4 regions of the Marinobacter nanhaiticus D15-8W genome follow, and region 2 is predicted to be linked to each of the others. Evidence: predicted binding sites of a transcription regulator. Region 2 holds the regulator's gene; each other region holds the start of a gene.
What was found. Region 2 encodes sigma-54, which starts transcription at its own class of promoters, with help from an activator protein. Its sites were predicted from a motif close to ANTGGCATNNANNTTGCTNT; they were not measured.
Positions count from the first base shown of each region.

Region 1: the regulator sigma-54 is predicted to act here: its motif matches at 4,230-4,249, upstream of glnA (glutamate--ammonia ligase).
Region 3: the regulator sigma-54 is predicted to act here: its motif matches at 3,857-3,876, upstream of RE428_RS14770 (flagellar hook-length control protein FliK).
Region 4: the regulator sigma-54 is predicted to act here: its motif matches at 5,766-5,785, upstream of RE428_RS06895 (PEP-CTERM sorting domain-containing protein).

Region 1 covers NZ_AP028878.1:976,955-984,850, reverse strand. The annotation lists gene dtd (D-aminoacyl-tRNA deacylase) at 48-491, opposite strand; gene pip (prolyl aminopeptidase) at 700-1,671, opposite strand; gene typA (translational GTPase TypA) at 1,982-3,793, opposite strand; gene glnA (glutamate--ammonia ligase) at 4,400-5,803, shown strand; gene RE428_RS04500 (DUF4124 domain-containing protein) at 5,994-6,539, shown strand; gene glnL (nitrogen regulation protein NR(II)) at 6,964-7,896, shown strand, end outside.
Region 2 covers NZ_AP028878.1:1,902,067-1,909,962, reverse strand. The annotation lists gene lptB (LPS export ABC transporter ATP-binding protein) at 1-437, shown strand, start outside; gene RE428_RS08595 (hypothetical protein) at 476-844, shown strand; gene RE428_RS08590 (RNA polymerase factor sigma-54) at 941-2,461, shown strand; gene hpf (ribosome hibernation-promoting factor, HPF/YfiA family) at 2,585-2,893, shown strand; gene ptsN (PTS IIA-like nitrogen regulatory protein PtsN) at 2,923-3,390, shown strand; gene rapZ (RNase adapter RapZ) at 3,448-4,338, shown strand; gene RE428_RS08570 (HPr family phosphocarrier protein) at 4,335-4,604, shown strand; gene mgtE (magnesium transporter) at 4,770-6,131, shown strand; gene yjgA (ribosome biogenesis factor YjgA) at 6,415-6,945, shown strand; gene RE428_RS08555 (carbon-nitrogen hydrolase family protein) at 7,006-7,848, opposite strand.
Region 3 covers NZ_AP028878.1:3,324,965-3,332,860, forward strand. The annotation lists gene fliO (flagellar biosynthetic protein FliO) at 1-86, opposite strand, end outside; gene fliN (flagellar motor switch protein FliN) at 234-734, opposite strand; gene fliM (flagellar motor switch protein FliM) at 727-1,725, opposite strand; gene RE428_RS14765 (flagellar basal body-associated FliL family protein) at 1,861-2,361, opposite strand; gene RE428_RS14770 (flagellar hook-length control protein FliK) at 2,572-3,810, opposite strand; gene RE428_RS14775 (Hpt domain-containing protein) at 3,938-4,285, opposite strand; gene RE428_RS14780 (SpoIIE family protein phosphatase) at 4,381-6,123, opposite strand; gene RE428_RS14785 (STAS domain-containing protein) at 6,245-6,550, opposite strand; gene fliJ (flagellar export protein FliJ) at 6,763-7,212, opposite strand; gene fliI (flagellar protein export ATPase FliI) at 7,209-7,896, opposite strand, start outside.
Region 4 covers NZ_AP028878.1:1,529,503-1,537,398, reverse strand. The annotation lists gene RE428_RS06910 (L,D-transpeptidase family protein) at 187-1,704, shown strand; gene cfa (cyclopropane fatty acyl phospholipid synthase) at 1,711-2,802, opposite strand; gene RE428_RS06900 (methyl-accepting chemotaxis protein) at 3,218-4,894, shown strand; gene RE428_RS06895 (PEP-CTERM sorting domain-containing protein) at 5,004-5,687, opposite strand; gene RE428_RS06890 (hypothetical protein) at 6,136-7,080, shown strand; gene RE428_RS06885 (ATP-binding protein) at 7,345-7,752, shown strand; gene RE428_RS06880 (NAD-dependent protein deacetylase) at 7,834-7,896, opposite strand, start outside.

The DNA of each region.
Region 1 (7,896 bases), 930 kb from region 2:
ACTTTGTGACAAAGGGCAACCGTAGCTACAGCTACAAACTTCACGCCTCACGCTTCCAGAACGAAGGTGACAGGCCCATCGTTTACCAGGCTTACTGCCATGTCCGCACCGAATTGCCCCGTTGCCAACCGCGCCGAACCCAATGACTGTCCCGCCTGCTCCACAAAAGCATCGAACAAGGGCTTCCCCTGCTCGGGGGGCGCCGCAGAGGAAAAACTGGGGCGCTGGCCCTTTCGGGTATCGGCAGCAAGGGTGAACTGTGGAACGGCAAGTAGACTACCCCCGGTATCGAGGAGGCTGAGGTTCATCCGACCATCATCGTCGGCGAAGATTCGGTAGTTGAGAATGCGCTGGCAAAGGCGAAGAACGGTGTCCCGGGTGTCTTTATGCTCGACGCCCAGGAAAAGCAGGATACCGGCATCAATCCGGCCGACCGATTGGCCGCCCACATCGACGTTGGCTTGAGTGACCCGCTGGATCAGCGCTTTCAAAAACGGCTCCTTGTCCTTCTGCCCTGAAAGGCCTGTTTTCACGCGCCGTGCGGCTTTTTGGATTGTTTCATTACACGGCGGTATGAAATTGAACAGATCGGGATTCTAATTATCCCGATCCGGGTGGGCAAGCGGCGGTTACATAAATAGACAAAACCCCTATTGCCCTCTTTGGGAGCCCTCGCCGTAGGGCGAGCTCATGTTGTACCTAGACCGGACGATGGGGCCCTTTCGCGTAGTACTCAGCGACTTTCTCGCAGGCAATCATCAGTGCATCGACGATCGCCGGCTCAGAAGCAGAATGGCCCGCATCACGGATGATCGCGAAGTCGGCTTCCGGCCAGGCTTCGGTCAGTGCCTGGGCGTTGTCCAATGGACACACCATGTCATAGCGCCCGTGAACGATATGGCCCGGGATCCCTTTCAGGCGTCCGGCGTCGCGAACGATTTGATCCGCTTCAAGGAAGGCATTGTTCATGAAGTAGTGGCACTCGATCCGGGCCAACGCGATGGCCACATGGGGATGACCGAAATGCTCGACGACGCGGGGATTGGGATGGAGCGTGGCGCAGCGCCCTTCCCAAACGGACCAGGCTTTTGCCGCTTGTATCTGCTCAAGCTCATTGGGACTGGTCAATCGACGGTAGTAGGCGCTCACTAAATCGTCCCGCTCACCTTCGGGGATCACTGAGAGATAATCCCTCCAGTAATCTGGAAAGACGCGACTGGCACCTTCCTGATAGAACCAGTGGATATCCTGCGGCCTGCATAGGAAGATGCCACGCAGGATTAATGCAAGCACTTGGTCGGGATGGGTTTCGGCATAGACCAGGCTCAGGGTCGAGCCCCAACTCCCGCCAAATAGCACCCACTGATCGATCCCAAGGAAATGGCGAATGCGCTCCAGATCCTCCACCAGCGCCTGGGTGTCATTGCCTTCGAGCTCCGCCAGCGGTGTGGAGCGCCCTGCACCACGCTGGTCGAACAAGATGATGCGAAAACGCTCGGCATCGAAAAAGCGCCGGTAGTAGTCCTCACATCCTCCACCGGGACCGCCATGAACCACCACCACAGGAATACCGTCGGAATTACCGCTTTCTTCTATATAGAGTTCATGGGGCGCATCCACTTTCAGGCGATGCTCGGCGTAGGGCTTGATGTCGGGATAGAGCGACAGCATGGCAGACAGACCTCTGAGTCCTTGGGACGGATAAAGATGTAGTCTGGCCGAATTTAGGAGATCAGACGGGGAATTGCCAGTCTGAAGAGGGATAGCAGCGGGTGAGAAGCTCCACCTAGAATGTAGCCGACGCTTTAGCTTCGGAGCAGCCCGCAGGGCTGCCCAGGTTTCCAAGCCACCTGACGTGACGACCCCAAACACCTTGCACGCTAGAAATAAAAAAGGCGCCTTGCGGCGCCTCAGAAGCTAAAGCATCTGCTACATGCTCGAGTCGGACGCGGCATGCGCGCCATTACATTCGAACAATGTCTTACTTCTTGTTCGCGCGACGCCGCTCGTTTTCCTTGAGCAGCTTCTTACGGATACGTACGGATTCCGGCGTGACTTCCACCAGCTCGTCGTCATCGATGAATTCCAGGGCCTGCTCCAGACTCATCCGGATCGGCGGCGTCAGCATGACGTTTTCGTCGGTGCCGGCGGCACGGATGTTGGTGAGCTGCTTGGCCTTCGTCGGGTTGACCACCAGGTCATTGTCCCGGTTGTGGATACCGATGATCATGCCTTCGTACACTTCCGTACCCGGATCGACGAACAGGCGTCCACGCTCTTGCAGGGTCATCAGGGCATAGCCCAGCACCTTGCCGTCCACCATCGATACCAGCACACCGTTGTTGCGGTGCTCGATGTCGCCACCCTTCACCGGACCGTAGTGGTCGAAGACGTTGGTGATGATGCCCGTACCGGAGGTCAGGGTCAGGAACTGGTTGCGGAAACCAATCAGTCCGCGCGCCGGCATGATGAATTCCAGACGTGTACGACCTCGGCCGTCCGGCACCATGTTCTTCAGCTCGGCGCGGCGCAGACCCATGACTTCCATAATGGAACCCTGGTGCTGGTCTTCCACGTCGATCACGACGAATTCGTACGGCTCGTGGATCTCACCATCGACCTCACGCTGGACCACTTCCGGCCGGGACACGCCCAGCTCAAAACCCTCGCGGCGCATGTTCTCGATCAATACCGACAGGTGAAGCTCACCACGGCCGGAGACCTTGAATTTTTCGGAGGTCTCTCCCTGCACAACACGGAGAGCCACGTTATGCAGCAGCTCTTTTTCAAGGCGCTCCTTGATATTACGACTGGTAACGAACTTGCCTTCCTTTCCGGCAAACGGCGAGTCGTTGACCTGGAAAGTCATACTTACAGTCGGTTCGTCCACCGTCAGCGCCGGAAGGCGCTCGGCATTTTGGGGATCGCACAGGGTGTCGGAGATGAACAGCTCGCTGATACCGCTGATACAGACGATATCGCCGGCGCTGGCTTCTTCCACCGGTACGCGCTGCAGGCCATGGAAGCCTTTAACCTCAAGCACCTTGGCGTTGCGTTTCTTGTCGTGGCGATCGATGACCGATACCTGTTGGCCCGGGCGCAGCTTGCCGCGGGTAATGCGGCCGATACCGATAACGCCCACGTAGCTGTCGTAATCGAGCTGGGAGATCTGCATCTGGAACGGCGCATTGAGATCAACGTCTGGCGCCGGTACGTGCTGGGTAATCGCTTCGAACAGCGGCGTCATGTCATCCGCCAACTGATCCGCTTCCGGACCGGCAATGCCATTCAATGCCGAGGCGTAGACAATTGGAAAATCCAGTTGCTCGTCGGTCGCACCCAGGCGATCAAAAAGATCGAAGACTTCGTTGATGACCCAGTCCGGACGGGCGCCGGGACGATCAACCTTGTTGACGACGACGATCGGCTTCAGCCCACGATCGAACGCCTTCTGGGTGACGAAGCGGGTTTGCGGCATCGGGCCGTCGACGGCATCGACCAACAACAGCACCGAGTCCACCATGGACATCACCCGCTCAACCTCACCGCCGAAGTCGGCGTGACCCGGGGTGTCGACGATGTTGATCTGGTATTCGTTCCAGCGGATCGCAGTGTTCTTGGCGAGAATGGTGATGCCCCGCTCTTTCTCCTGATCGTTGGAGTCCATGATCCGCTCGGCGCCGCTGGATTTGCGGTCCAGGGTACCGGACTGCTCCAGCAGCTTGTCGACCAGCGTGGTCTTGCCATGGTCGACGTGAGCAATGATGGCGATATTTCGGCGTTTTTCGATCACAAATAAATCCTGCGGCATGCGTCTGACCTGAGAAAGGCCTGATAGGCGCGCAGGAAGCCCGCGCGGCATGCCATCTCAAATCGGGAAATGTTCGGGTTAGGGAGCTCGAGGGCTCCATTTCAGGACTGCCTGGCGCCCAGGCAGACTTTGGGCGCGCGCAGTATATCGAAAACCGCCTGGAGTAACTACGTTCAAATTGTGATCAGCGGTACAAGGGCCATCACATTTTGATCACACGCTTTGCTTAGCTCAAACCCGATGATCTCAAGCCCAACAGACTTGGCCTCCAAGTTTAGAACCATTATGGTGCGTTAATCACTTTATTGCACCGTTATAGCGCATTCTGCGCACTATCATCGCGCTAATGCTCCAATGCTGTCGTTGTTATCCGCCCTGTAAATGCTCACTCTGCACCACCATCGACCGAATCAAGGATGTTGGCAAGCGCTTTGCTTAGCTGTTTGCAGCCGAATTTGCAGGCACTGCCGCAGCACATTTGATAAGCTGCCCTGCGCCTGTCGAATGAATCGGACGCTGAACAGGCTGTTTCGCCGCAGTTCAGCCGAGCCGGCTCCATAAAAGACATAAACTGACGGAGTATGCGTAATGTCCAAGACGCTTGACCTGATCAAAGAACACGAAGTGAAGTGGATTGACCTGCGGTTTACCGACAGCCGCGGCAAGGAACAGCACGTGACACTGCCTTCCAGCGAGATCGACGAAGATTTCTTTACTGACGGCAAGATGTTCGATGGTTCTTCCATCGCCGGCTGGAAAGGCATCAATGAATCCGACATGATCCTGATGCCGGACGACTCCACGGGCGTTATCGATCCGTTCACCGAAGAAACCACCCTGAACCTCACCTGCGACATCGTCGAGCCGACCACCATGCAAGGCTACGAGCGTGACCCGCGCTCTGTTGCCCGTCGCGCCGAGGAATACCTGAAGTCCACCGGCATTGCCGATGGCGCCCTGTTCGGTCCGGAGCCCGAGTTCTTCGTATTCGACTCCGCCCGCTGGAATGTCGACATGAAGGGCGCGATGTACGAACTCTACTCCGAAGAAGCGGCGTGGGTTTCCGGCGAAGACTTCGAACGCAACAACATCGGTCACCGTCCGGGCGTTAAAGGCGGCTACTTCCCGGTGCCGCCGGTCGATAGCCTGCACGACCTGCGTGGCGCCATGTGTGCAGCCATGGAGTCCATGGGCCTTGAAATCGAAGTGCACCACCACGAAGTGGGCACCGCTGGCCAGTGTGAAATCGGCGTTGGCGCCAACACCCTGACCAAAAAGGCCGACGAGGTCCAGATCCTCAAGTACTGTGTGCACAACGTCGCCCACGCCTACGGCAAGACCGCGACCTTCATGCCCAAGCCTGTCGTTGGCGACAACGGTTCTGGCATGCACGTACACATGTCCCTGAACAAGGATGGCAAAAACGTCTTCGCCGGTGACGGCTACGCTGGCCTCAGCGAGACGGCCCTGTACTACATCGGCGGTATCATCAAGCACGCCAAGACCATCAACGCGTTCACCAACGCGTCGACCAACAGCTACAAGCGTCTGGTACCAGGCTTCGAAGCACCGGTTATGCTGGCCTACTCCGCCCGTAACCGCTCCGCTTCCATCCGCATTCCTTATGTGAGCAGCCCGAAAGCGCGTCGTATCGAAGTTCGCTTCCCGGATCCGTCTGCCAACCCGTACCTGGCGTTCGCTGCCATGCTGATGGCCGGCCTTGACGGCATCCAGAACAAGATCCACCCGGGCGATGCCATGGACAAGGACCTGTACGATCTGCCGAAGGAAGAAGCGCTGAACATCCCGACGGTGTGTGAAACCTTCCAGGAAGCCCTGGATACACTGGAAAAGGACCACGAGTTCCTGACCCGTGGCGGTGTCTTCACCGAGGACATGATCGCAGGCTACATCGATCTGAAGCGCGGCGAAGTCGAGCGTCTGAACATGACCACGCACCCGGTCGAGTTCGAACTTTACTACTCTGTGTAAAAGCCGGAACACTGCCCCGGGCAGTTGATTGGCATACCAGACCGAGCCCCGCAATTGCGGGGCTTTTTTGTGCCCTGCGAAAATCTCGCGAGAGTTGAACAACGCGTAACGCTGAAGATACAAGCAGGTGTTGCAATGCTGCCAAAGCACCGTCAATAATCAGGAAACCAGAAGCAGAAGGGAGTCTCCCGTGAAACGAATTGTCGCTCTACTCGGCGTTGTCGCGCTGTCCGGTACGATGACCTGTACCGTAGCCCAGGCCGAGGTGTACAAGCGTGTGGATGCCCAGGGCAACGTCACCTATTCGGATGAGCCACTGGATGGCGGTGAAGCCATCGACGTCAAGCCGGTTACTACCGTTACCCTGCCGAAGGCCGATCAGGTCCGCGAGATCGTCGAGCGCAATCGGCGCAACGAAGACCGGGATCAGCAAACGAGCCAGCCTTACGGTAAAGTCGGCTTTGTGGCTCCTGAAGACAACAGTGCGTTCCATAGCGGCAGCGGCGATGTCACCTTTTCAGTCAGCAGCCAGCCAGCATTGCGCCAGGGCCACCTGTTCGAAGTCTCTCTTGATGGCCAGCCTATCGGCCAGAATGCTTCGGGGCAGTTCTCGGTTAACAATGTCTATCGGGGTACCCACGAAGCTTCGGTAAATATCGTCGATGGCCAGGGGCGCATTATCCAGCCGGGCCAGAGCATCAGCTTTACCATCCACCGCCCTTCTGTCCTGAATTAATCCCGCCGCCTGCCGGAGCTCTCAGGAAGAGCTCCGACCTCTATTGCACCAAGTTGGTGCTTGAGCACCAAAATACCTCTACCATTCGAACAAAAGCGGGGCGCTCTCGATCTCTCGATCTATCGCGCCTCAAGCTGGTGAACGGCCTTAGCGCGCATACGGTTTTTTACAACAGTCGCCACTTTTTGCGCCCTAGCGTAGGCAAACTTTAGATATCCATTAAAAACAGCGATATATAAGCCCAATAAAATATTCATCTGGCACATATGTCTACTTTCCAGGCGTAGGCTGCGCCGAAATTGGGCAGTTTCGGAGCCCAATATCCAGGCCCCAGCCACCTGCTAACCAAAAAAGCGCAGATCGTTCGTGGGGGTTCACAACTGGTTCGCTTTTTGCAGTTACCGCATCGAACGCGAGGGACAACATGTCGAAGAATATTGTCTACAGACAAATACTGGATCATCTGACGACCGCGACGCTGGTGCTGGATAGCAACCTGACGATCGAATACATCAACGCGGCCGCTGAATACCTGCTGGAAGCCAGCGGTTCACGCATTGTGGGCACGAACCTGGCGAGCTTGTTTACCGGCTCCGAGGAAGCCTTCGAGACCCTGCATGACGCCGCGCGTACTGGCCAGCCGTTCACCAAGCGGGAAGCCGAATTCACCCTGCTCTCAGGTTCGCGGTTTACGGTCGACTATTCGGTGTCCAATATTGGTGCAGACTCGAATTCGCTACTGCTGGAACTCCAGCCTCGTGATCGTTTGCTGCGCATCACCCGTGAAGAGGACATGCTGACCCAACAGGAGACCACCCGAATCCTGGTACGCGGCATGGCACACGAGATCAAGAACCCCCTCGGCGGCATCCGGGGAGCAGCGCAACTCCTTGACCGTGAGTTGACCGACGAAAACCAGAAGGAATACACGCGGGTAATTATCGACGAAGCCGATCGCCTGCGGAGCCTGGTGGACCGAATGCTTGGCCCCAACAAGGCGCCGCAGTTCCAGTCCACCAACATCCATGAGGTGTTGGAACGGGTCCGTACACTGCTGGAGGCGGAGAGCAAAGGGCGAGTTCGGTTGGAACGGGATTACGACCCTAGCCTCCCTGAGTTCCAGGGCGATAAGGAGCAGCTGATCCAGGCGTTCCTGAATGTCGCCCGCAATGCCATGGAAGCAGCCGCCGACCATGTCTCCGAAGAGTCGCCCTGCATCACGTTCCGAACCCGGGCGCTACGCCAATTCACCATCGGCCACCGACGTTACCGGTTAGTGTGCCGGGTCGACATCGAGGACAACGGACCGGGCATCCCGCCGGATCTGTTGCAGAACATTTTTTACCCCATGATCAGT
Region 2 (7,896 bases):
ACAACATCATGGCGATCCTGGAAACACGCAAGGGTCTGTCCCGTGCTGATCGTGAGAGCCGCCTGAAAAACCTGCTGGAAGAGTTTCACATTACCCATATTCGTGACAGCCTCGGGATGGCCCTTTCGGGGGGAGAGCGAAGGCGGGTGGAGATAGCCCGGGCATTGGCCATGGAGCCGGCCTTTATCCTGCTGGATGAACCCTTCGCCGGGGTGGATCCGATTTCTGTCAGCGACATCAAGCAGATCATTCGCCATTTGCGGGACAAAGGCATCGGCGTCCTGATTACAGATCATAACGTGCGTGAGACCCTCGATATCTGCGAAAATGCCTATATCGTCAGTGGCGGGCACATCATTGCCTCCGGACATGCGGACGATATCCTGGCCAACCAGCAGGTGAAGGAAGTCTACCTGGGGAACGAATTTCGCTTATAAGATTCGTTTTGGGATTACTGGTAACACCGACTGGATTGATGCAAACAGCGATATTGAAAAAGAACGTAGCGCTGAAAAGCCCAGTATTTGAAAACGCAGTCCTTGAAAAATCAGCCTCTGACAAAGAAGTTCTGATGAAAGAGGGGCTGAAAAGAAAAAAGCGCTCACAGGTCGAGTTGCGAATTGACGGCGCCGCGAATTGCCTGATCCTGCAAACAGCCGGACTGGCGCATATTCCTGTGAAAACGCTACACTCAAAGCATGGTCGCCCGGGCACGGGCTCAAACACCGGCGGCCATAACGTTGTCATCTGCACACCCATGGCAGTAAACTTCGGCAAAGAATTTGCTTGTAGAACCGGGTCGCTACTTTGCAGCAACCATATCAATGCCCTATGCAATGCCTAATAATTGAGGGCGCGGCTTGGTTCGGCAAAAAATTAACCGCCGATAGCGCGGAGCCTCTGAAAAGCTCCAAAGGGTGACGGGACTAATTCAATGGTAATGAAAGCTTCGCTCCAGCTTAAGCTGGGTCAGCAGCTCACCATGACACCACAATTGCAGCAGGCCATTCGCCTCCTGCAGCTGTCGACGCTGGATCTACAACAGGAGATCCAGCAGGCTCTTGAATCCAACCCCATGCTCGAGAACTCCGAGGAAGAAGAAGGCTCGGACAACTCGACTGATTCCGAGAGCAACGCCGACGGCACCGAAGTAAAGGATCAGGACGACACCCGTTCGCAACAGGAAGACGGTAACTGGGACGAATCCGGCGACGATCAGGACTGGTCAGCCGACAATGAGCAGGACATCCCGGACGATCTGCCGGTCGATACCGCCTGGGACGATATCTACCAGTCTGCACCAGCGTCAGCGTCCCGCGGTGACGACGAAGACGACACTGACTTCGAGTCGCGTAATTCCCCGACGGAAACCCTGCAGGACCACCTACTCTGGCAATTGAACCTGACACCCATGAGCGATCGCGATCGGGCAATTGCGCATGCATTGCTGGATTCCGTCGATACGCGCGGTTATCTGGTCACCAGTCTTGAGGACATCCACACCGGCCTGCTGGACGAGACCGACGAGGACCCGCTGGAAATGGACGAGGTTGAAGCGGTGCTACGCCGACTGCAGCACTTCGACCCGCCCGGCGTTTTTGCCCGGGACCTGCAGGAATGCCTGCTGATCCAGCTCAACCAGTTCCCAGCAGAAACGCCCTGGCTGCCCCAGGCCCGCCTGGTAGTAAGTCATTACATCAACTTGCTGGGCAACCGCGATTACGCCCAACTCCTGCGTCGCAGCCGGTTGACCGAAGAACAGCTGAAGGCGGTTCTGGCGCTGATTCAGACCCTGGATCCGCGTCCGGGCGACATCCTCGACCAAGCCGAGCCCGACTATGTGGTCCCGGACGTGGTCGTCAGCAAATCCAAGGGGCGTTGGCGCGTCGAACTGAATCCGGAAATTGCGCCCCGTATTCGGGTTAACGCCGGCTATGCGGCGCTGATCCGCCGGGCAGACAACAGTGCAGAGAACACCTACCTGCGCGACCAGCTTCAGGAAGCCAAGTGGTTCATCAAGAGTCTGCAGAGCCGCAACGAAACCCTGCTAAAGGTAGCGACCCGTATCGTCGAGCATCAGCAGGGCTTCCTGGATCACGGCGAGGAAGCAATGAAGCCGCTGATCCTGTCGGATATAGCCCAGGCGGTGAGCATGCACGAATCGACGATATCCCGGGTAACGACCCAGAAGTACATGCACACACCACGGGGCATTTTCGAGCTCAAATATTTCTTCTCGAGTCATGTCAGTACCAACGAAGGCGGGGAGTGTTCGTCCACTGCAATCCGTGCCATGATCAAGAAACTGGTAGCGGCAGAAACACCAAAGAAGCCGCTTAGCGACAGCAAGATTGCCGCTTTGCTCGGCGATCAGGGCATCAACGTCGCCCGAAGGACGGTAGCGAAGTATCGCGAAGCGATGCACATTCCACCGTCCAACGAACGCAAACGACTGGTATGAGGGACTGCTGCTCCAATGAGTGAGCGGCTGCGAGGGCATTATTTCTGGCGTCCGCCGTCCGCGACGGGCTCAACACCGGAGACCTTCCGGGCCTCCGGGCATGTCGACAAGTAGGAGAAGCCTATGCAACTCAATATGTCAGGTCACCATGTCGAATTGACTCCCTCCCTGAAGGACTATGTGTCAGAAAAGTTCGAGAAACTCGAACGCCATTTCGACCATATCAGTAACTGTCAGGTGACCCTGTCCGTGGTGAAGCTCCGCCATACCGCCGAAGCCACCCTCCACGTCGTCGGCGGCGAGGTTCACGCAAAGGCTCAAGACGAAGATATGTATGCAGCGATTGATTCGCTTGTAGACAAGCTTGATCGGCAGATCCTGAAGCACAAGGAGAAGACGGTCGATCGAATGCACGGCGCGGCCAGTCGCTAGCCGTTTCATCAAGGAAAAGCATTCCATCCATGACGGAAACACCTTTAACCATCCAGTCCATCCTGGTACCCGAGCTCACCCTTTGCGGTGTCTCGGGCACCAGCAAGAAGCGCATCCTGGAGCTGATCGCCGAGCACATTGCTCGGCGCTACCCAGAGCTCGAGGAAACCCAGATCTTCAACAACCTGGTTTCCCGCGAGCGCTTGGGCAGCACCGGTATTGGCCAAGGCATCGCTATCCCTCACTGTCGCCTCGAAGGCTGCACCCAGGTCATTGGCGCCCTGTTGACGCTTGAGGAAGGCGTTGCCTTCGACGCTATCGACAACCAACCGGTTGATCTGCTCTTCGTGCTGATCGTACCCAAGGAGGCGACGAGCGAGCACCTTGAGCTGCTCAGTCAGCTGGCCGAGAAATTCAATGAACGCGCTTTCTGCGAGCGATTGCGTCGGTGCGAGAACGCGACCCAGCTCTATGAGGCCATGACGCAGTCGGACTAAACGGTAAAACAGGCGGCGGTCGCGACGCCGGATCCGGACAGGGCATTAAGGCTCACCATGAAACTGATCATCGTTAGCGGTCGCTCAGGCTCCGGAAAGAGCACGGCCCTCCACGTGCTGGAAGACCTGGGTTTCTACTGCATCGACAACCTGCCCATTGGCCTGCTGTTCCCGCTAACCGAGGAAGCCAGCCAGGCCTCGCCACGCAAGTTGCGCAATATTGCGGTGAGCATCGATGCCCGCAACCTGGCAGGCGAGATTGCCAACTTCGAATCCATGCACGAACGTCTGCAGAACGCCAAGCTCAAGGTTGAGATCATCTTCCTCGACGCGACTGACCAGGCGTTGTTACAACGTTTCCATGCAACCCGACGTAAACACCCGCTGAGCGATGATCGTACGTCGCTACGTGAAGCGATCACCGGCGAGAAACGTTTATTGGAGCCCCTGGCCCGCCTCGCCGACCTCTACATCGACACCACCGAACTCTCGATGTACGAGCTGCGAGACATGGTCAAGCAGCGGATTGTCGGCCGAAGGGAACAGGAACTGGCGCTGCTGTTCCAATCCTTCGGCTTCAAGCACGGCGTGCCAGTAGATTCGGATTATGTATTCGATGTGCGCTGCCTCCCCAACCCCTACTGGGACCCCAACCTGCGCAGGTTCACCGGCGTGGATCCCGAGGTCAAGGCATTCCTTGAGCAGCAGCCGGCGACACAGCATATGCTGGATGATATCAAGCGCTTCCTCGAATCCTGGCTACCCGCTTTCCGCGAAAGCAACCGCAGCTACATGACCATCTCGATCGGCTGCACCGGCGGCCAGCATCGCTCGGTCTATATGTGCGAACAGCTCGGCAGTTACTTCGAAAGTCACTACAGCAATGTCCAGGTTCGTCACACCGAGCTTCCTCACCTGCAAACCAAGCCCGCTCAGGACGCCACATGATCCGTGAGCCCATCACTATCATCAACAAACTCGGCCTCCACGCCAGGGCAGCGGCCAAGCTGGTCAGCACCGCATCGGAATTCGAAAGTCGCGTACTGGTTGCGAAAGAAGGCCGCGAAGTGGATGGCAAGAGCATCATGTCCGTCATGATGCTGGCCGCAAGTTGCGGAACCCAGATCGAACTGGTAATTGATGGGTCGGATGAGAACCAGGCCAGGGATGCGCTCGTAAACCTGATCAACGACTATTTTGGCGAAGGCGGGTGACAGGCCAGGGAGCCCAGCGGCTGTCGGTGGAATTCACCTACACTGATTTCTCACGTCTGCAACGTAAGTCCGCTATAATAAATCAGTTTCTTGAGCGGTAACCCCCGGGGAGCCAGTTATTTGCTCCCATCCCCACCGCCGTTATCCCGATTTCGTGGGTGATTCATGTCCGATGCACTCGAAAACAGCCAGGCCCGGCAGCGCCTCCGTACGCTTGGAGAAGCGCTGGATAGCGGCGCCCTGCAGCAGGTCGCCAGGATTCTCAATGGCGGCCTGAGTCCGAGTGATATCGCCCATCTTTTAGAATCGTCTCCGCCACGCCAGCGCGCCCTGCTGTGGAACCTGGTGGACAAGAGTCTGGAGGGGGAAGTCCTCCAGTACCTGAGCGACGATATCCGAAGCTACTTCCTGAGCAAGCTGAACGCCCAGGAACTGGCTACCATCATCGAGGACTTCGAATCGGATGACCTGGCCGACCTGCTGCAGCAGCTGCCGGACACCGTCATCCAGGAAGTCCTCGACACCATGGACGATCAGGACCGACAGCGGGTAGAGGAAGTACTCTCTTACCCGGAAGACACCGCCGGCGGCCTGATGAACACCGACACCATCACGGTACGTCCGGACCTCAGCATCGACGTTGTCCTGCGTTACCTACGCCGTCATCGGTCGCTACCGCCGATGACCGACAGTCTGATCGTGGTCAACCGCCGCGATGAATACATCGGTGTCATGCCCATCACCAAGATGCTGGTATCCAGTCCCAGTGCAACGGTACGGGAGGTGATGGATACCGATATCGAGCCCATTCCCGTTACCATGTCAGATACCCAGGTTGCCACGCTGTTCGAACGCTACGATCTGATTTCCGCTCCGGTGGTGAGCGAGAAAGGCAAACTACTGGGGCGTATTACAATCGATGACGTGGTCGACGTTATCCGCGAAGACGCCGACCACTCGCTGATGAGTATGGCGGGTCTGGACGAAGACGAAGATACCTTCGCGCCGGTTATGAAAACCACCAAGCGCCGCGCCATCTGGCTGGGCATCAACCTGATTACCGCATTCATCGCCTCATCAGTGATTGGCCTGTTCGAAGGCACCATTTCCAAGGTGGTCGCGCTGGCGGTACTGATGCCTATCGTCGCCAGCATGGGTGGTATCGCCGGCAGCCAGACCCTGACCCTGGTGATCCGGGGCATGGCGGTGGGACAAATCAGTGGTGCCAATGTGGCCTGGTTGCTGAACCGGGAGTTTCTGGCCGGAGCACTTAACGGCGTCCTCTGGGCCCTGGTGGTCTCTGTTGCCGCTACAGTCTGGTTCGGAGATCCGATGATCGGCCTCATCATCGCGGCAGCTCTGGTCATCAATCTGATTGCTGCGGCCCTGGTAGGCACCCTGTTGCCCCTTTTCCTGAAAGCCCGCAATATCGACCCAGCGCTCGCCGGAGGCGTTATTCTGACCACGGTTACCGATGTGGTAGGCTTCCTCGCTTTCCTTGGCCTGGCTACATTGATATACGGCTAGAACCACGCTTATTTGGTTATTTGTACTTTAAAATGGAAAGCTGCAGCCGGTAGCAGCTTCCTTCAATCCGGCAGCCCCTCGGGGCTGCTCCGAAGCTAAAGCATCGGCTACACTTTGCCTCAAACTCGAGCATGTAGCAGGCGCTTTAGCTTCTGAGGCGCCGAAGGTGCCCATGGCTTCAGCTCCTCGAGTGATGACCTCTCGCTCGCGCAAATCCGCTAAAAATACTTATTACGGTGGGCGGTAATTTAAATTCAATACGCCCGAAATAAAGAGAACAGTAATGACGACCGACCAGGAAGACGATTTCCACGACGAGGATTACAAAAGCAAATCCCAACTCAAACGGGAAATGCATGCGTTGCAGGATATCGGCAAACAGCTGATCGAACTGCGACCTGATCAGGTCACGCCCCTGCCCATGAGCGACAAGCTGAGGGCAGCCATTGAGGAATCACGCCGGATCACCCAGCGCGAGGCTCGCCGTCGCCACCTGCAATACATCGGCAAGGTCATGCGACAGGAAGATCAACTGGACGAGCTGATCCGTGCTATCGAGGGCTACGATGCCGGCAGTGCCGAACACACCCGTCGCCAGCACCTGGCTGAGCGCTGGCGCGACCGACTGGTGGACGAGGGAGACGCGGTTGTCGGAGAGTTTATCGACTACTGTCCGTATGCGGACATCCAGCACCTGCGCAACCTGGCCCGCAACGCCCGGCGGGATGCCCAGAAGGAAAAAAATACAGGGCAGGCAAAAAAACTATTCCGCTACCTGCGCGAGTGTATCGACGAGCAGGAAAGCCCGGGCTGAACCGGTACCCGCTTGTCTAGGGCGGGCACCGTGTCCCATGGGCGGTCCGTCGATCCGCTTTCAGCGATGCGGCTCCAATCGACGGTGTGACCATACCGGCATTCGCTCACGGGTCATGGCCAGGCGCTGCTGATCCAGTTCGGCCAGGGCCAGGGTCATGCCCTCACTCACCTCGACGGTCATGCTGCCCCAGGGGTCGACAATCATCGAGTGGCCGTAGGTGCGACGCTTGGAGTCATGCTCGCCGCCCTGCCCTGCTGCTACCATCCATACCTGGTTCTCGATTGCCCTGGCCCGCACCAACGGATGCCAGTGTGCGGCGCCAGTCTGGTAGGTAAAGGCGCTCGGCAGGGTAATCCATTCAGCCCCCTCCTCGCGCAACATTCGAAACAGCTCCGGGAAACGCAGGTCATAGCAGATTGCCAGTCCCAGACGTCCGAACGGCGTATCGACGGTAACTACGTCCTCGCCAGGTTCGAAGGTATCAGATTCCCGGTAACGCCCCTGCGCATCCTCGACTTGGGCGTCGAACAGGTGGATCTTGTCATAGCGGGCAACCTGATCGCCCTTATCGTTGAAGACCAGGCAACTGGCCCGGACCCGCTCGGTCAATGCCGTACCATCAGGGCGAGCGGCGATGGGCACGGAACCACCAACGATCCACAATCCCAGGCGCCGTGCCTGTTCGGCCAGGAACGACCGGATCGGACCATCGGGCGCACGCTCGTCCAGGCCGCGCTCTAGCATCTGACGTGTGCTGAGCACGGCGAAATTTTCGGGAAGCACGGCCGCCACGGCGCCTTTTTCGCTCGCGGCTTCCAGCAATTCACGGGCATCGGCCAGGTTCTGATCGAGGTCATGGCCGCTGACCATTTGCAACACGGCTACACTACGGTTCGTCATCACACGCTCTCCGGAAGAACCTCAATAACTTCAATGCTGCAGGGTGTT
Region 3 (7,896 bases), 1.4 Mb from region 2:
CCGCTGACCGAACCGCCGGATGCGGTCTCCTCCGCCAGCAGTGGCATACTCGCCAGGAGCAGCCCGAAAGCAAGGACAGGTCTCACGATGATTCCTCCGGGCCGGGAAACGGCAGGTTACCGTTCCGGTCTTGCATTGTTATTTGTTGAATCCAGTTATTTGTTGAATCCAGTTATTTGCCGAACATTCTTATTTACAGAATCCGTACATTCGACAGACGGGCTCGGCAAAGACTATTTTGACAGACGCTTGATACGTTCGCCCGGACTGATCACATCGGTCAGGCGAATACCAAATTTCTCGTTGACCATCACCACCTCACCGTGGGCGATAAGCGTACCGTTGACCAATACGTCAAGCGGCTCACCCGCCAGACGGTCCAGCTCGATGACCGAGCCCTGGTTCAGCTGAAGAAGGTTACGGATGGGAATCTGGGTGTTGCCCACTTCCATCGAGATCGTAACCGGAATGTCCAGGATGACATCCAGATCCGGTGCCGGGCCGGTACCGGTTTGCGGCGTGTCTTCATCGAACTCTTCCATCGGCGCAGCCGTCACCGATTTGCCGGCACCCTCGCCGGCTTCCTCCATAGCCGCAGCCCACTCATCGTCATGGTCGTCGCCATCGGCTTCTCCAGCCTCACCGGTTTCAGACATGGCCGCTTCCCACTCGGCAGCGAGTTTCTCGTCCTCGCTCATTTCGTTTTCGCCTGATTTGTTCTGGTCTTCAGCCATGCCTGTTCACCTTGAATTGCTTCTTTACTTTGGGACGCGTAGCACGCTCGGTGACCCGTAGCGCCAGGTTGCCGTCCCGGGTACCCAGTTGGGCCTTGTAGATGGGGATGCCGTTAGCCGTCATGGTGAGGTCGCCCTCCAGCTCGATCGGAATAACGTCACCGGCCTTGAGCTTCGCCACCTCTCGCAGGGACATCCGGCGTCGACACACGGTTGCGTTGACGGGTACATTGACCGCCTTGATGTCTTCCTGCAAGGCGTTGACCCAGCGCTCGTCCACTTCGTCGATATCGCTCTGCACACCTGCGTCGAGCACGTCGCGTATGGGCTCTATCATGGAATACGGCAACGCCATATGCAGCTCGCCGCCGCCTCCGTCCAGCTCGATATGGAAGGTGCTGATCACCACCACTTCACTCGGGCTGACGATATTCGCCATGGCCGGATTCACTTCAGAGTTTATGTACTCGAATTCCACTTTGAGCACCGCGTTCCAGGCTTCCCGCATATCCTGAAAAACCTGGTTCAGCATCATCTGCACGATGCGGGTTTCGGTGGGCGTGAACTCCCGCCCCTCTATCTTGGCGTGGCGGCCTTCACCACCGAAGAAGTTATCAACCAGCTTGAACACCAGCTTGGCGTCCAGGATAAACAGGCCGGTGCCCCGCAGGGGACGCATCTTCACCAGGTTGAGACTGGTAGGCACATAAAGGGTGTGGATGTACTCGCCAAACTTCATGATCTGTACGCCGCCAGTGGAGACGTCCGCGTTGCGGCGCAGCAGGTTGAACAAACTGATACGGGTGTAGCGGGCGAAACGCTCGTTGATCATCTCGAGGGTCGGCATCCGCCCGCGGACGATGCGGTCCTGGCTCGCCAGGTCATACGATTTGACGCCCGCCTCGTCTGCATCGTCGTAGGTGTCGATGTCACCGTCGTCGACGCCGTGCAACAGCGCGTCGATTTCGTCTTGTGACAGTAAGTCCTGCATACCTGTAATCCGACCTCGATGGTTGCCCGGTGGACGACCGGATGGATGGCATCGCCGGTTTATGTGCCCGGCCCTGCCGCAGTTCTCTTCAAAACGTTATTGTCTCAAACAATCTCTTCACGACACTCGCAAAATCTACTGCAATACGAAATTCTCGAACAGGATACTGTCAATCGGTTCGGCGCTTTCCTGTTCCAATACCGTGTTGACGGTGGCCAGCGCCTCATCGAGCAGCTTCTGCTTGCCCTCGGGGGTCTGCATGGCCTGGAAATCCTGCGCGCCGAACAATGTCAGCAGACGACTGCGAATCAGGGGCATATGGGTCTGCGCGGCGTCGAGCGCCGCCTGATTGCGACTCTGCAGGGCGACGAAAATCTGCATGTAGCGCTGTCGCCCGTCCGTGGATAGGGTGACGATAAACGGCTTGTCGATGGAATAGTAGAGACTGGGCGTGAACGCTTCCTCAGCCGCAGCTTCGGAATCGTCTTCTTGCGCTGCACCGTCATCGGATTTCAGGAACCAGAGGGTGCCTGCAACCGACAGCGCGACGGCCAGCACGATAATGACGACCAGGCCAATAATGAGTTTGAGTTTACCCTTCTTGCCCGCAGGCGCCTGCTCCGAATTTTCTGCCATAGTCCACAACAGTCAGTTTATTGTCATCGCACGAATACGCCCGGATCTTGAGCAAGAACCAGGCCAGTCTGAAAAGACCAGCCCGTATCTCCGGCCACCGGGAGCCGCAGTCTACCCATCGTTCCAGACACGTTGATAAAACAGAAGTTTAGCGTCTGTACCGAAAGACATAAACCACGGTCTGCCGGGTCAGCGATTCACAGTGCCTGATCAGGCGTAGAGATCCACCTCGCCACGCCAGCTCAAGTCCAGGCTTCCCCCCGCCAAAGGTTCGTCCACGACCTCAAGTTCAGCGTCGGCACCTCGACCATAACCACGACCGCCGGAGCCTCCTTCTTCAGCCAAATCCTGCTGCGCCCCCTGATCCGAGGATTCGGCGGAAACCTCGAATTTCTCCAGGTTGAGACCATTCTCCTGAAGCATATCCCGCAGGCGGTGGCCGTTGAGTTCAAGCTGATCACGTACGGCTGAATGGGTAGCGTGGACCGTCACATGCGCCTGGTCGTGCTGAACCTGAACGCGCACCTCGAGCGGACCGAGATCCGGCGGCGTGATATGGATTTCCGCCGCAGACATGCGCTGACTGGTCAGCCAGGCGAGCTTACCGGCGACCTTTTCGCCCCACTGCGCGTGCTGGACCGGCAACTCCACGCTGGTGGAGTAGCTCTTCAGCGTAGCCATGGACTCGCGCCCTTCCAAACCGCGCTGCAAGGCCGTTGCAGGGTTCTGCTGGGACGATGTCTCGCCACTACCCTGGAAACGGGCCAACTGGCCCGAAAAATCCACGGCCTTGCCGTCCGCGCCTAAAGCGGTCTTCCCCGCCAGCAATCCTAATTGTTCGCCCTTCATGCCCAGCAGCGAGTCTCCGCTACCGGCACCTGCACCCTGTTGCTGAGGCTGCATCATCAACTTGTCCAACACCGTACCCGATGTGGGCGGTAGCCCGGTACCCTTTGCGTTGGCGCCGACAGTCAGACCGTTCACGGCCTGAGCTCCCGTTTCCTGCTGGCCAGGTACCGAGAACAGCATCGGCAGTACTTCATCACCGGTCACGCTGTCCTGCTCGGCGGCCTGCTCTCCTGCTGCACCACTCTTGTTGTCAGAGGCATTGTCGTCAGCGCTTCCTCGGTTGGAGCCCTGGCCGCCAGACGTATTATCCTCTGCCTTTGCAGTCTCTGGCCTCTCTTCAGCCTTATCCGCATGTTCCGACTGCTTGGCTCGGCTTTCTTCCAGCCGGTCCTGCTCGGCCTGCCGGCTGGCTACGCGGTTGTCTTCGGCGCGTTGATCGGCGCGATCCTGCCGCGCCTCTTTCCGCTCCAATCGCGCCTTTTCACGGGCGGATACCTCGTCAAACCGCTCCGCCGAACGCTCACTTTCCGACGTAGAGCCTTGACGCTCAATCGATTTTTCAGGTGTGGGTGACACGGGCGTCAGCACCATTCCAGACATGGCAACCCCTTGCCGCTTGGGCTTAGATCAAACAGTTAACGGGGTTACAGCAATATAGGTGCCAAATTGCGGGATAGCGGGTGCGGAAGCATCGCGGTGAAGAGCTGCGACCTTCGTAGCGGCGAACCTATCGAACCAGTGTTCTCTCGAGCAGTTGTCGAACCATGGAGAATTCGCTCTGGATATCGTCCAGAATATGCACGGCCTCATCGAGCCTTTCTTCCTTCCCAGCCAGCTCGGCATCCCCGCACAAAGCCCCGAGGCGCGGGGCCCCGATGTTGATGCAGCTACCCTTGAAGCTATGGGCAGATTTGGTGAAGCTTTCCGCGTCCCGCTCCTGCAACGAGGCACGTAGCGTATCGACCCGCTGGCTGGAGTCACTCAGGTAAGTCCGGATCAATACATCAAACTCATCCTCCATGACTTCCCGGAGCTCCGCCAGGGCTTCGTCATCAAGATGTGGTTTGTCGTTCATGATCGTCTCCTTACAGATTGCCTAGCGCGGGTCGTAATATGCATTCAGCTCAGGCGGCACATGTCTGCTACAGGCTCACCTCAATAGACTTCACGTCAGGCCAGGCTTGGCGGTTCCCTGGAATCGATCGTCCAACGGTAAACCACTTCAACCTCGTTCCCTCTTCCCTGGTGAGTCAGCGACTCGCAGAGCTGATGGAGCAACGCCAGGCCACGACCAGCGTAACCGTCCTGTCTCAAGGAGGACAATCCTCCGTCAGTATAGTCAAAGCCACTTCCGCTATCGCTGCAGTACACTTTGAGTACGCCGCCCTTGTCACCGGTCTCGTGTTCCAGGCGAAAACGTACCGCATCTTCCCTGTCGGCGCTACGCAATCGCCGTTCCCGCTCGGCGTAGTAGCGGCCGAAGCCTTCCGGAGAGCTCTTCCAACTCGAGGGCAACTCAAGCACCCCGTGCTCCAGGGCATTGGTATAGAGTTCTGAGAGGATAGTGTAGATCTCGCCACTGCGACGGCGCAGGCCAGGGACTTCCATGCAGATATGCAGCAGTAATGGCAGGGGATTGAAATGCGAGAGGGTTTCTCCCGATACCTCATATTCACAAGTCCAGCGGGACGGACCACTGAGCGCCGACTGGGTCACTCGTAGCGGCAATTCTTCCAGTACATTCGAGGCGACCACATCCACCGAGACCAGGGTCAGGTCATCCCGGATTTCCTCCGAGCCGGTAAATGTCCGGATAGCTGCCAGCACGGCTTCGAGCGGCGTCTCGTCTTCAGCCCTGGTTTCGAGCACGTCAGCCAACCGCGCCTCGCCGAACATTTCTCCCATGGCGTTGGTCGCTTCCGGAACACCGTCGGTGACGAACAGCACCGTGTCCCCCTCTTCTATCTTTGCCGTGTCCACCTCGGCGGAAAAACGATCGCCGGACACGACGCCCAGCGGCAGGTGCCGCGACGGCATGCGAAGCGGGCCATGGTTATGGCGCATCAGGAAACCGCCCGGCAGGCCGCCGTTCCAGAAGGTCAGGTTGCCCAGGTGAAAATCAAGCTCAAGGAAAGCGGCGCAGCAGAACATATCGGTGGGTAGGATGCGCCAAAGCTTCTGATTGATCTCCCGAAGGATGTCGCCAATCAGGAAACCCTTGCTGGTCATGCCGTAGAAGATTTCCGCGACCGGCATGGCACCGATAGCGGCGGGCAAACCGTGGCCGGTAAAATCGCCGATCAGGATGTTCATGCCACCGGATGGGCGGGGGCAGGCGAAAAGCACATCACCGTTGAATACCGACAGGGGCGAGGCGTGATAGCGGATGTTGGGCGCATCGAGGCAGCCAGTATGGGCGATATTGTCAAAAACCCGGCGGGCAATGGTCTGCTCTTTCACCAGCTGTTCGTTGCGGTCCCGGATTAGGTCGCGCTGTCGGCTCAGCGTGCCGTGCATCAACCGCATACGATTGAAGGCATTGATCTTGGCTTCGATAATGACGCGATTGTATGGCTTCGAGAGGAAGTCATCGCCACCGGCTTCGAGACAGCGGGCCAGGGCATCGGCATCGGAGAGAGAGGTCAGGAAAATGATCGGCACCAGCTCTTCACCAGCCAATGCCTTGATATGGCGCGCAGCCTCCATACCGTCCATGCCAGGCATCATCACGTCCAGCAGGACAATTTGGGGCTTGAAGCTTCGAAAGCTCTCGACGGCCTCAACCCCGTCGGCCGCCGTCATCACGTCATGGCCCTGACGGCGGACCATCGTTTTCAGGATCAGGCGATCGCTTTCGCTGTCGTCGGCAATCAGGATGCGAAGAGGCTGCGCATCCGTATCCGCGTCGTCCAAGACAAAGCTTCTCCGTTCTGCTTGTGTTATGCCGCTATCGTCGCCACTTTGGCGCTCTTCATCGTGGCGACTGCTGGCTGGAAAGCTCTATTGGCCCAAAAGCTCTGGTTGAAAGATAATTCTACTTGATAGAGAAAAGTTGCTCGAAATTTGAAATACTGAGAATGCGCCGGACATCATTATTACAGTTCTCAATCCGGACCCGACCTGCATCTCCGCCAGCATAGTCCCTCAGTAACAGCAGCATGCCCAGGGCTGAACTGTCCAGATAGGTGGTGTCCGACATATCGATGACATAGTCGCTCACCTCCTGGTCGCCATGTTCGTACGCGTCGCGGAAACTCTGGTGAGAGCTGAAGTCGAATCGTCCCTCGATACTGATAATCAGCGTGCGTCCGTCCTCACTTCGCCGCGTGTGGATTGCCATGCGGTGTCCTCCATCGATGCCTCAGCCTGTGGTTTTGGAAAAAAGAGTAACTGGGATTATCCGTTCGTTCTTGCCGAATTGTCGGGCGGATGATCCGTCCAGGTAAGCCAGAAAATTTCCAACCACTCCCTGGAAAGGTTATTTTTGTTTATCCCCGGTTTGAGGATAGCTAAAACTGCGGGAAATGCATTCGCAAACTGCCCAAAGCGCTATTAATTCAAGCGCCGCCGGGCATGTATCCTGTTGGCCGCTTCGTCCAGGGCCTTTTGCTCACGCTTGTCCTGATCACGTTGCTCCTGAGCGCGGCAGGCCTCGATATGTCGGACCATACCCTGCTTGCGTTCATAGGCCGCACGCCAGGCCTCCCGAGCCTTCTCGAAGCTGACAGCGGCGCGCTGCGCCTGCTTCTCCTCCGCCAGGATAGCCTGGTCGAGCTGGGCAATGAACGCCTGCCAGCCCTGCAGTCGACTCACCGACACCACCCCTTGCTGCCCCTGCCGCATCTGATTGCGGTAATCGGCCTGATATTGACGCAAGGAATCCAACTGCTGTTGGTGGTGTTGCAGCTGCTGACGGGCCTTGTTCATAACATCCAGCGCCTCATCTTCCTTACGCTGCTCCAGGTCGAGGACGACTTTCAGGCGTTCGGACCGCGGCTTCATGCACCACCCTTCTGCTCACCGGTGTCGGGCCTGGACTTGCGGTCCGGCAGAACCCCTTTCAATCGCTCGACGCTATCCTGATAGGGCGCGCTTTCCTTCAAGCCCTGCTGCAGGAACCCGCGCATACTGTCGATGCGTTCGATTGCGTAGTCCGTCAACGGATCCGAGCCCTTGACGTAAGCACCTACGCTGATGAGATCCCGCGCCTGCTGGTAGCGGGCAAAGATCTGCTTGAATTCCTGGGCCTTACGGAAATGCTCCTGACTGGTGACCTGCGGCATAACCCGGCTGACCGAAGCTTCGACATCGATGGCCGGATAGTGCCCCTCCTCCGCGAGACTACGTGACAGCACGATATGACCGTCGAGAATGGCGCGGGCGGCATCGGCGATGGGATCCTGTTGATCATCGCCTTCAGTCAGGACGGTATAGAATGCGGTGATCGAACCGCCACCCGGCTTGCCGTTGCCGGTGCGCTCCACCAACTGGGGCAGTTTGGCAAAGACGGACGGCGGATAACCTTTGGTGGCCGGCGGTTCGCCCACAGCCAGGGCGATTTCCCGCTGGGCCTGGGCATAACGGGTCAGGGAATCCATGAGCAAAAGCACGCGCTTACCCTGGTCCCGAAAATATTCGGCGATGCGCGTGGTCAACATGGCAGCGCGCAGTCGCATCAGCGGCGAG
Region 4 (7,896 bases), 370 kb from region 2:
TTTTTCGGCGTCCAGGGCATCTCGGATACAGCGCTGGCTTGGGGCCAGCCACTGGCTTCCGGAGCCATTGCCCCGAAAGGATGATGCATTCTAGCAAGGTTTTCTGCGATGGAAATCAGGGTGTACAAAAACCATACAATTCGGAACGTATGGCGACGCGCATTCAGTCTTGCCGTTGGTCTGTGCGTGCTACCCACAGCCCAGGCACTGCACCGGATCGATCCTGACCAGTGCGAGCCGCTTCCGGACAACTCGCCTTTCCATAGCGCTGCCATGGCCCGTTTCAGCGCGCAGACTCGCAACGTCGCCCTATGGACCGACACCCAGCGCCTGCAGTCCCTGATCGACGCCCTCGATAACCTGGCCAGCGACGGCCTCAATCCGGCCGACTACCATACCGAAGCACTGACACATGCGCTGGGACACCTGAAAACCTGGGGCCAGCTGGGCAAATGCGACATTCGTCTCGCCAACGATGCCTACCTGCGTGCCCTGGCTGACCTAAGCTATGGCAAGGCGCGCAATCTCGAAGCCCAATCGATCTGGTACTCGGCGAACATCGCCCGGATCGAGGACCCGGGACGGCTGGTGAAACAGGCGGTGAAGGGGCTGGATAACCTGGCCCGGGCGATCGCCCGAGCCCGGCCGGAATCGCCGCGTTATCGCCATTTGCGTAAGGGTTATGCACAGGCCTTGGAAAGCCTGCCGGAAGCCTGGGCCAGGATACCTGAAGGTCCGACGCTGCAGGTGGGCGACGACGATGACCGGGTACCACTGTTGCGCGAACGCTTGCGGGCCGAAGGCTACCTACCCTCGCCGCCGGTGCCCGACCGGATGGCAACGCGATTCGACACCGCACTGGCCCTGGCTGTGGAAGAATTCCAGCGCCGGCATAGTCTGGCAGACGATGGCAGGGTCGGCAGCCGGACACTCCAGCAACTCAATATCTCGCCCCAACGCCGCCTGGAGCAGATCCGCGCCAACCTGGAGCGCCTGCGCTGGCTCGCACATGATATGGAGCGCACGTTGCTGCTGGTGGATATCGCCGCGGCGAGGCTTGAGTTTTACGCGGATGGCGAGCTGATCTACCGTGGCCGTGCCCAGGTAGGCAAACCAAGGCGGGCAACCCCGGAACTGAAATCAGTGATCACCCATGTCACGGTCAATCCACACTGGAACATGCCCCGCAGCATTTTCCTAAGGGATGCCCTGCCCTCGATCCGTAACAACCCGTTCTACCTGAGCGAACGGGGCATGCGCGTCTACGACCAGGAAGGCAACGAACTGAGCCAGTCGGAGGTGGATTGGAGCAATCCCCTTGGCCTGCGCCTGAGACAGGATCCCGGGCCCGGCAATGCGCTCGGCCAGGTGGCCATTCGTTTCTCGAATCCCTTTGCCGTCTACCTGCATGACACGCCTTCAGCTGGCCTGTTCGAGAGCCAGAGCCGCTTCTACAGTTCCGGCTGTGTCCGGGTGGAGGATGCCATGAGCCTCACGCGATTATTGTTCCGGCATGCCGGTCCCGACCTCCAACAGCGACTGGAATCGGCCGTGGCTTCCGGGGAATCCAAAAACGTTCACCTGTCGCGGGGTGTGTATATCCTGATGGCTTATTGGACGGCCGAGGCAGACGCCTCCGGCCGTATCACCTACCGCCCGGACGTCTATGGCAGCGACGGCCAGTTGCTGGCTTTTCTGGACTAGTGATGATCAGACAGCGCGGGGATAGACACCCTCAACGCCGCCCTTGGAGAGCACCCACTGCCACAGCTGGATATCCCGCGCACGGAAAATCCCGGCGCAGGACAGCAGGTAGTAACGCCACATGCGGTAGAACCGCGGTCCCAACTGCTTGGCAAAGCGTGGCCAGTTTTCCTCGAAGTTCTCGTACCAGGCCATAAGGGTGCGATCGTAATCGGCGCCGAAATTGTGGACGTCTTCCAACACGAAGAGATTGTCGACGGCATCACCGATCTGGCCGACTGAGGGCAACTCGCCGTTAGGGAAGATATAACGGTCGATCCAGGGATCGGTGTAGGGCTTGCGTTCGTTCTTGCCGATCGTATGCAACAGGAACAGCCCCCCGTCTACCAGGCAGCGGTGGGCGACGTCCATGAAGGTGCGGTAGTTCTTGTTGCCGACATGTTCGAACATGCCCACGCTGACTATGCGATCGAAGGTATCGTTGACTTCCCGGTAGTCCTGCAGGCGGAATTCCAGGGGCAGATCGGGATACTGCTTCCTGGCCCAGGCCGCCTGTTCCCTGGAAATCGTCACGCCGACGCATTCCACGTCATAGTGTTCGGCGGCATACGCCATGAAGCTGCCCCAACCGCAGCCGATATCCAGCACCCGCATGCCCGGCTCCAACCGGAGCTTGCGACAGATCAGCTCCAGCTTGGCTTCCTGCGCTTCGTCGAGGGTTTCGGCGTCCTTCCAATAGCCGCAGGTGTAGGTCATGCGCCGGTCCAGCATGGCGCCATAGAAATCATTACCCAGATCATAGTGCTGCTCGCCCACCTGGTAGGCCCGTTTCAGGCTCTGGCGGTTGAAGAATCGGCTTTTCAGGGCCTGCCATATAACGGTGGATGGCCTGACTTTCTGCTCGAGATGGGCCCGCATGACCCGGTTGAAGAACTCGTCGAGCTGCTCCACCTCCCAATCGCCGTCCATATAGCTTTCGCCCAGTCCCATGCTTCCTCCGGCGAACACCCGCTCCGGCACGCCCGGCGCCAGCAGCTGCATGTCCCAGGGCCGGCTACCGCCGATCCGGACGTCCGCCTGCTCCAGCAAATCCCGCATCAACCGATGTACCGACGATCGCTCGGATAGAAATTCCGATTCCACTCTTCTGGGCATATCCACGAAAAAACACACCTCGACGCTTACTTATATGAATGCTCTTTTACACCTCCAAAATAACCTAAAGCTATCAATAATCTGAATTAGTTAGTTTTTATTGCTGGACCAGTTTAACGCTATCGCACGTGTATAGATTGGCGTATGCCAACTGCAACGGCATACGCGCTGACGACTGAGTTTCTATAGGTCTAGAACTGAAGGCGTATCGATGCTTGAACCTGGATAAAACCTGGCCCGCCGAGGGTTGCTCGTGCAACAACCTTTTACATTTCACGCTGGAGCAATAGCGGGCGCTGCCGATAACAAGAGTCAGACAACAACTAATTAGTTTATTCAACGATCGGATTATCTACTGATGAACCTATTTAACCGCTTGCGTATTCGTTCCCGACTGCTCATTGCTGTCCTGGTACCCGTTATTTTGACCGCATTCACTATTACCTGGTTCACCGTTAACCAGATCGAGCAGGATGGTGAAGCAGAAATCGATCTGCTGCGCGTAAACCTGCTCGAGGCCCGGAAGGCAGGACTAAAGAACGTCGTGGAAACGGCCTACTCGGTCGTTCAGGACGTCATTGACGATCCATCACTCAACCAGGAAGAAGCCAAGCAGGAAGCCCGTGAGCGACTCCGTGCGATGACCTTTGGTGACAGCAACTATGTCTTCGCCTATACACGCGACGTGTTCAATCTCGCCTACCGCCCGGACCCCGGCCGCGAGGGCCCGACAACCAAACCGGAGGTGCGCAAGCTCATTACCGACATCTTCAAGGCAGCAGCCGGGGATGGCTTCCATGCCTATGAGTGGCCAAACCCCGGAACAGGAAACGTCGAACAGAAGGTCTCCTACGCTACCCTGATCACGGAGTGGGACTGGATGATCGGCGCCGGCGTCTACACCACCGACATCCAGGCGGCCCTATCGGCCGCTGAACGGAAGGTCCAGTCACATATCGCTGGTACCATCAGCTTTTTCGCCATTATCACGGTCGTCGTTGTTCTCATCGCGCTGAGTATCGGCCTGCTGGTTGGGCGTAGCGTCACCGCCCCGATCAAGCGCGTAAGCACTACGATGCGTGAGATCGCGGAAGGCGAAGGCGACCTGCGTCAACGACTGCCTGATGAAGGTAACGATGAGCTGGCAGAGTTGGGCCGTCGCTTCAACGCGTTCGTTATCAGGATCCAGAACACGATCCAGCAAGTGGGCGCCACAACGGATCAATTGGCGTCAGCTGCCGAAGAACTGAGCCGGGTATCGGTCGAGACCCGCGCATCGGTCCAGGCCCAGGGTTCCGAGACCGACCAGATTGCCTCGGCCATCAACCAGATGGCGGCCACGATCCAGCAGATTTCCGGCAATGCCAATGAAGTGGAAAGCGCCGCTTCCGATGCCGATCGCCTCGCCCGGGACGGCGGTGCGACCATTGGCCAGGCCCAGGCAGCGGTCAATCAGTTGTCTGAGGAAATCGAGGATACGGCGAGCAGTATCAGCGCCCTGGCGAAAAAATCCGACGATATCCAGCAAGTGCTGGACGTCATCCATGCGGTCACCGAACAAACCAATCTGCTGGCACTGAATGCGGCTATCGAAGCGGCTCGCGCCGGCGAACACGGGCGGGGTTTCTCGGTGGTCGCGGATGAAGTGCGTCAACTGGCTCGTCGCAGCGCGGAATCGGCAGACCAGATCAGGGGCATGATCGAAGGCTTCGTGACCGAGTCAAAAGCGGCGGTAGAGCGCATGAAGACCTCACAGAACCGGTCCGGCGAAACGGTCGAACGGATCAACCATGCGACCACCGCACTGCGCACAATCGAGAGTTCGGTGGGTACGATCCACGATCAGGTCACACAGATTGCGACGGCGTCGGAGCAACAAAGTCAGGTTGCCGAGGAAATCAATCGCAATATCGTGCGAATCGTTGAAGCCGCCCAGCGCAGCGATACTGGAACAATCCAAACCAACGAAGCCAGCGAGGAGTTGGCTCGCCTGGGCGAAAACCTGCGCGAATTGGTGGGTCAGTTCCGGGTCTAGTGGAAACAGGCAAAGAGGGGCGGAACTGGATCAGTTTTTTGGAACCCAGAAAAGCGCCGACCCGCAGGATGCGGGTCGGAGCACAAGTTACGGATCTCGGGTATGTCGCTTAGGATTTGCGACGGGCAGCAGCACCCATGCCCAACAGACCCATACCGAACAATGCGAGGGTACCTGGCTCGGGCACCGCTTCCACGTCGGTCAGACCAACGACTAGGTCGTTGTAGTCACGGTCGCCAGCTTCCTGGTCTTCGAAGGCAACGACCAGGTTGGAGCCGAACAGGCCTTCACCTGAGGTACCGACGGTATCGTATATCAGGGCCGGATCGAAGCCATCGTTCATCTCCGGATCTGAGTAGTACTTGTTACCGTCGCCGTTGTCGATATAGAAGCCGAAGGTAGAACCCACTTCAGCAGATTCCTCGGTGGTCAGGTTCGTGGCCTCACCGGTAGCGAGGTCGAACGAAATGGTAACGCCGGTGTTGACGTCAGTTCCACCGGTGAAGAGTGAAAGCTCTTCGCCTGTGTTTTGGTCATAGATACCGAATGAGTTACCGCTTGCCAGGTTGGCATACTCGGCTAGAAGAGTGACGTTGCTATCGTCGAGATCGCCGTCGGTATCCGTGAGTGTAACGTAGCTCGCATACGTATCGCTGTACTGACCTTCGGAAACGTCGGCGAATACCTGATCGCCGTCGTCTGACTCCAGATCAGCCAGATCCGTTGGCATAGCAGCGACACTGCCTGCAGCGAACATAAATACGGAACCTGCGAGTAGCTTCTTTGCGAACATACATGTCCTCCTGGACTTTACTTCCTACTGAATATCCCTCGCCGACGAAACGTCTGTAACGAGGCATGCACCCCCTGCAACGCAATGTCGATGCCAACCCGGGCGAATACGCGTCTCAGGCCTTTCTGAAACATCCTTAATATTCAATTTGTTAAAAGAGAAAACACATCGATTAAAATGACACACTGTATTTAACTGCCTGTTTTGGGCACAAAATTACCCAAACACTCTACTCGGCCTTAAACATACGTTAAGTCAATAGGTTAGAGGCCTGTTAAATTAACCGTCCAAAGCCCGTTAAATATTCTGACAGCCACACATCCAACTGGACGGTATAACCGTTTAAGGACCTAAAATGTGTCGACAGGTTCGGGCGGAAGACCGTCATCGGAGGTAGCCCTCTACCGGTCCACCGGCCGGCTTCGCCGTACAGTTAATAGTGAGACCTATGCTGAGCATCACCACATCTGGTCGGCGTGTCCGGCTCATCTACATCGCAATCACCGTGGTTCTGCTACCCCTGTTTTTCGTGGGGGGCCCCGACTGGACTTCCGGGCCGTTATTCAAGGCGGCCTGGAACCTTGGCCACATCATCTTCTTTGCGCTACTGATGCTTGCGGTACAGCCCCAGCAGTGGTTTTCTGGCTGGCGGCTATGGCTGGTCGTTTCGGCAGTGGTTATCGTCGTGGGCGTGGCCATCGAATGGCTGCAGGGCAACGTCGGACGGCAAAGCGACTGGCATGATATCTTTCGCAACCTGATCGGCACCTGGCTGGCCCTGGCGTGGATGAAGCGACCCAGCCCGAACACGCGCAAGGCCATTACGCGCTGGGTCCTGCGTATTACCGCCGTCGTACTGCTGGTGGTCGAGCTCAAGGCGGTGGCCGATGTCGCCCAGTTGCAATATCGCATCAACCACCAATTGCCTACCCTCTATGATTTCAGCGCAACCGAACCGTTGCTGTTCTGGCGCGGCAACGTGCATCGCACACGGGAACACGTCTCGGGAGACGATTTCAGCCTGCGCATCGACCTGGGTACCAACTTCTATGCTGGTGCCGCCCTCGATAACCTGCCCGAGGACTGGCGGGAATACGACATGCTCCAGGTGGCGCTCTACAATCCGGGATCGACACCGCTGGAGATGACCTTACGCATCAATGACGTCGTGCACGATCGCAGCAAGAGTTCGTACAGCGATCGCTATAATACGCGGCTACCGCTGGAGCCAGGATTGAACCGCTTCCGTATCCCACTCGACGAAGTGCGCAACGCCCCGAAAAGCCGCACGATGGACATGCATGAGATCCGCAGGCTGGTCATCTTCACCACCCAGCTCAAGCAACCGCGGCAAATTTTCCTTCTCCAGCTAGCCCTGGACCGGTCGAACTGAAGTTCCATTGGGAGACGCGGCGAACCTGCAGGTTGATCTGTGTAAATGCGCGGGCGGCTACCGTCTGCAGAATGATTCTCTACAATAGAGAACATCGAATGGATTGAGATTTTCAACAATCAATGCTGTTCGAGAATGGCAGTAAACTGACATCGCGTATCCTGAACAAGTCGGCCGCCTGAAAGATTCCATAGAGCGACGTTTCCCGCAGCCGACATCCCAGTTGACCAGCTTTACAGGAAGAGAGCTGATATCCAGACGACCATGACGACAACCAACCTGAGTTTCCAACTTTCCGACGCCAACGAATTACCCACCGCCCTCAACTGGCTCACAGGCCATTTTTCCGAAGCTGGGGCCGACGCCAGTGTGAATGCTGAACTGAAGCGCCTGCTGGACATCGAGGTTAACCACCTGTTCCACCACCATGCCGACGAGCCCCGGCGGGTCGAGATGCATGTGGAACTGGAGCTAGACCGTGGACAGGTGTGCGTTAGGCTGATCGACAACGGCCAACCCTACAATCCGCTGCAGAACGGCAGTGGGGGCAGCGCACTTACCGGGAACGCCAGCAGCCAATCGCTGGTAGAAGCACTCTCGGACGAGCAGGTGTACTACAGGCGCCACGAGCAAAACATCCTGGTGCTAACAAGGCACTTTCCAGCAGTCTGAGGTGGCTCAAGACCGCATGAAACTACTTCAAATCGAATAAGTCGCTGTCCGGCCGGACCAGGCGTTCCAGCCGGATATTGTCTACAACACGTCCAGGGCCACCTTCAGGGTTTCCCCGATACGTGCGTTGAGCTTGAGGCTCAC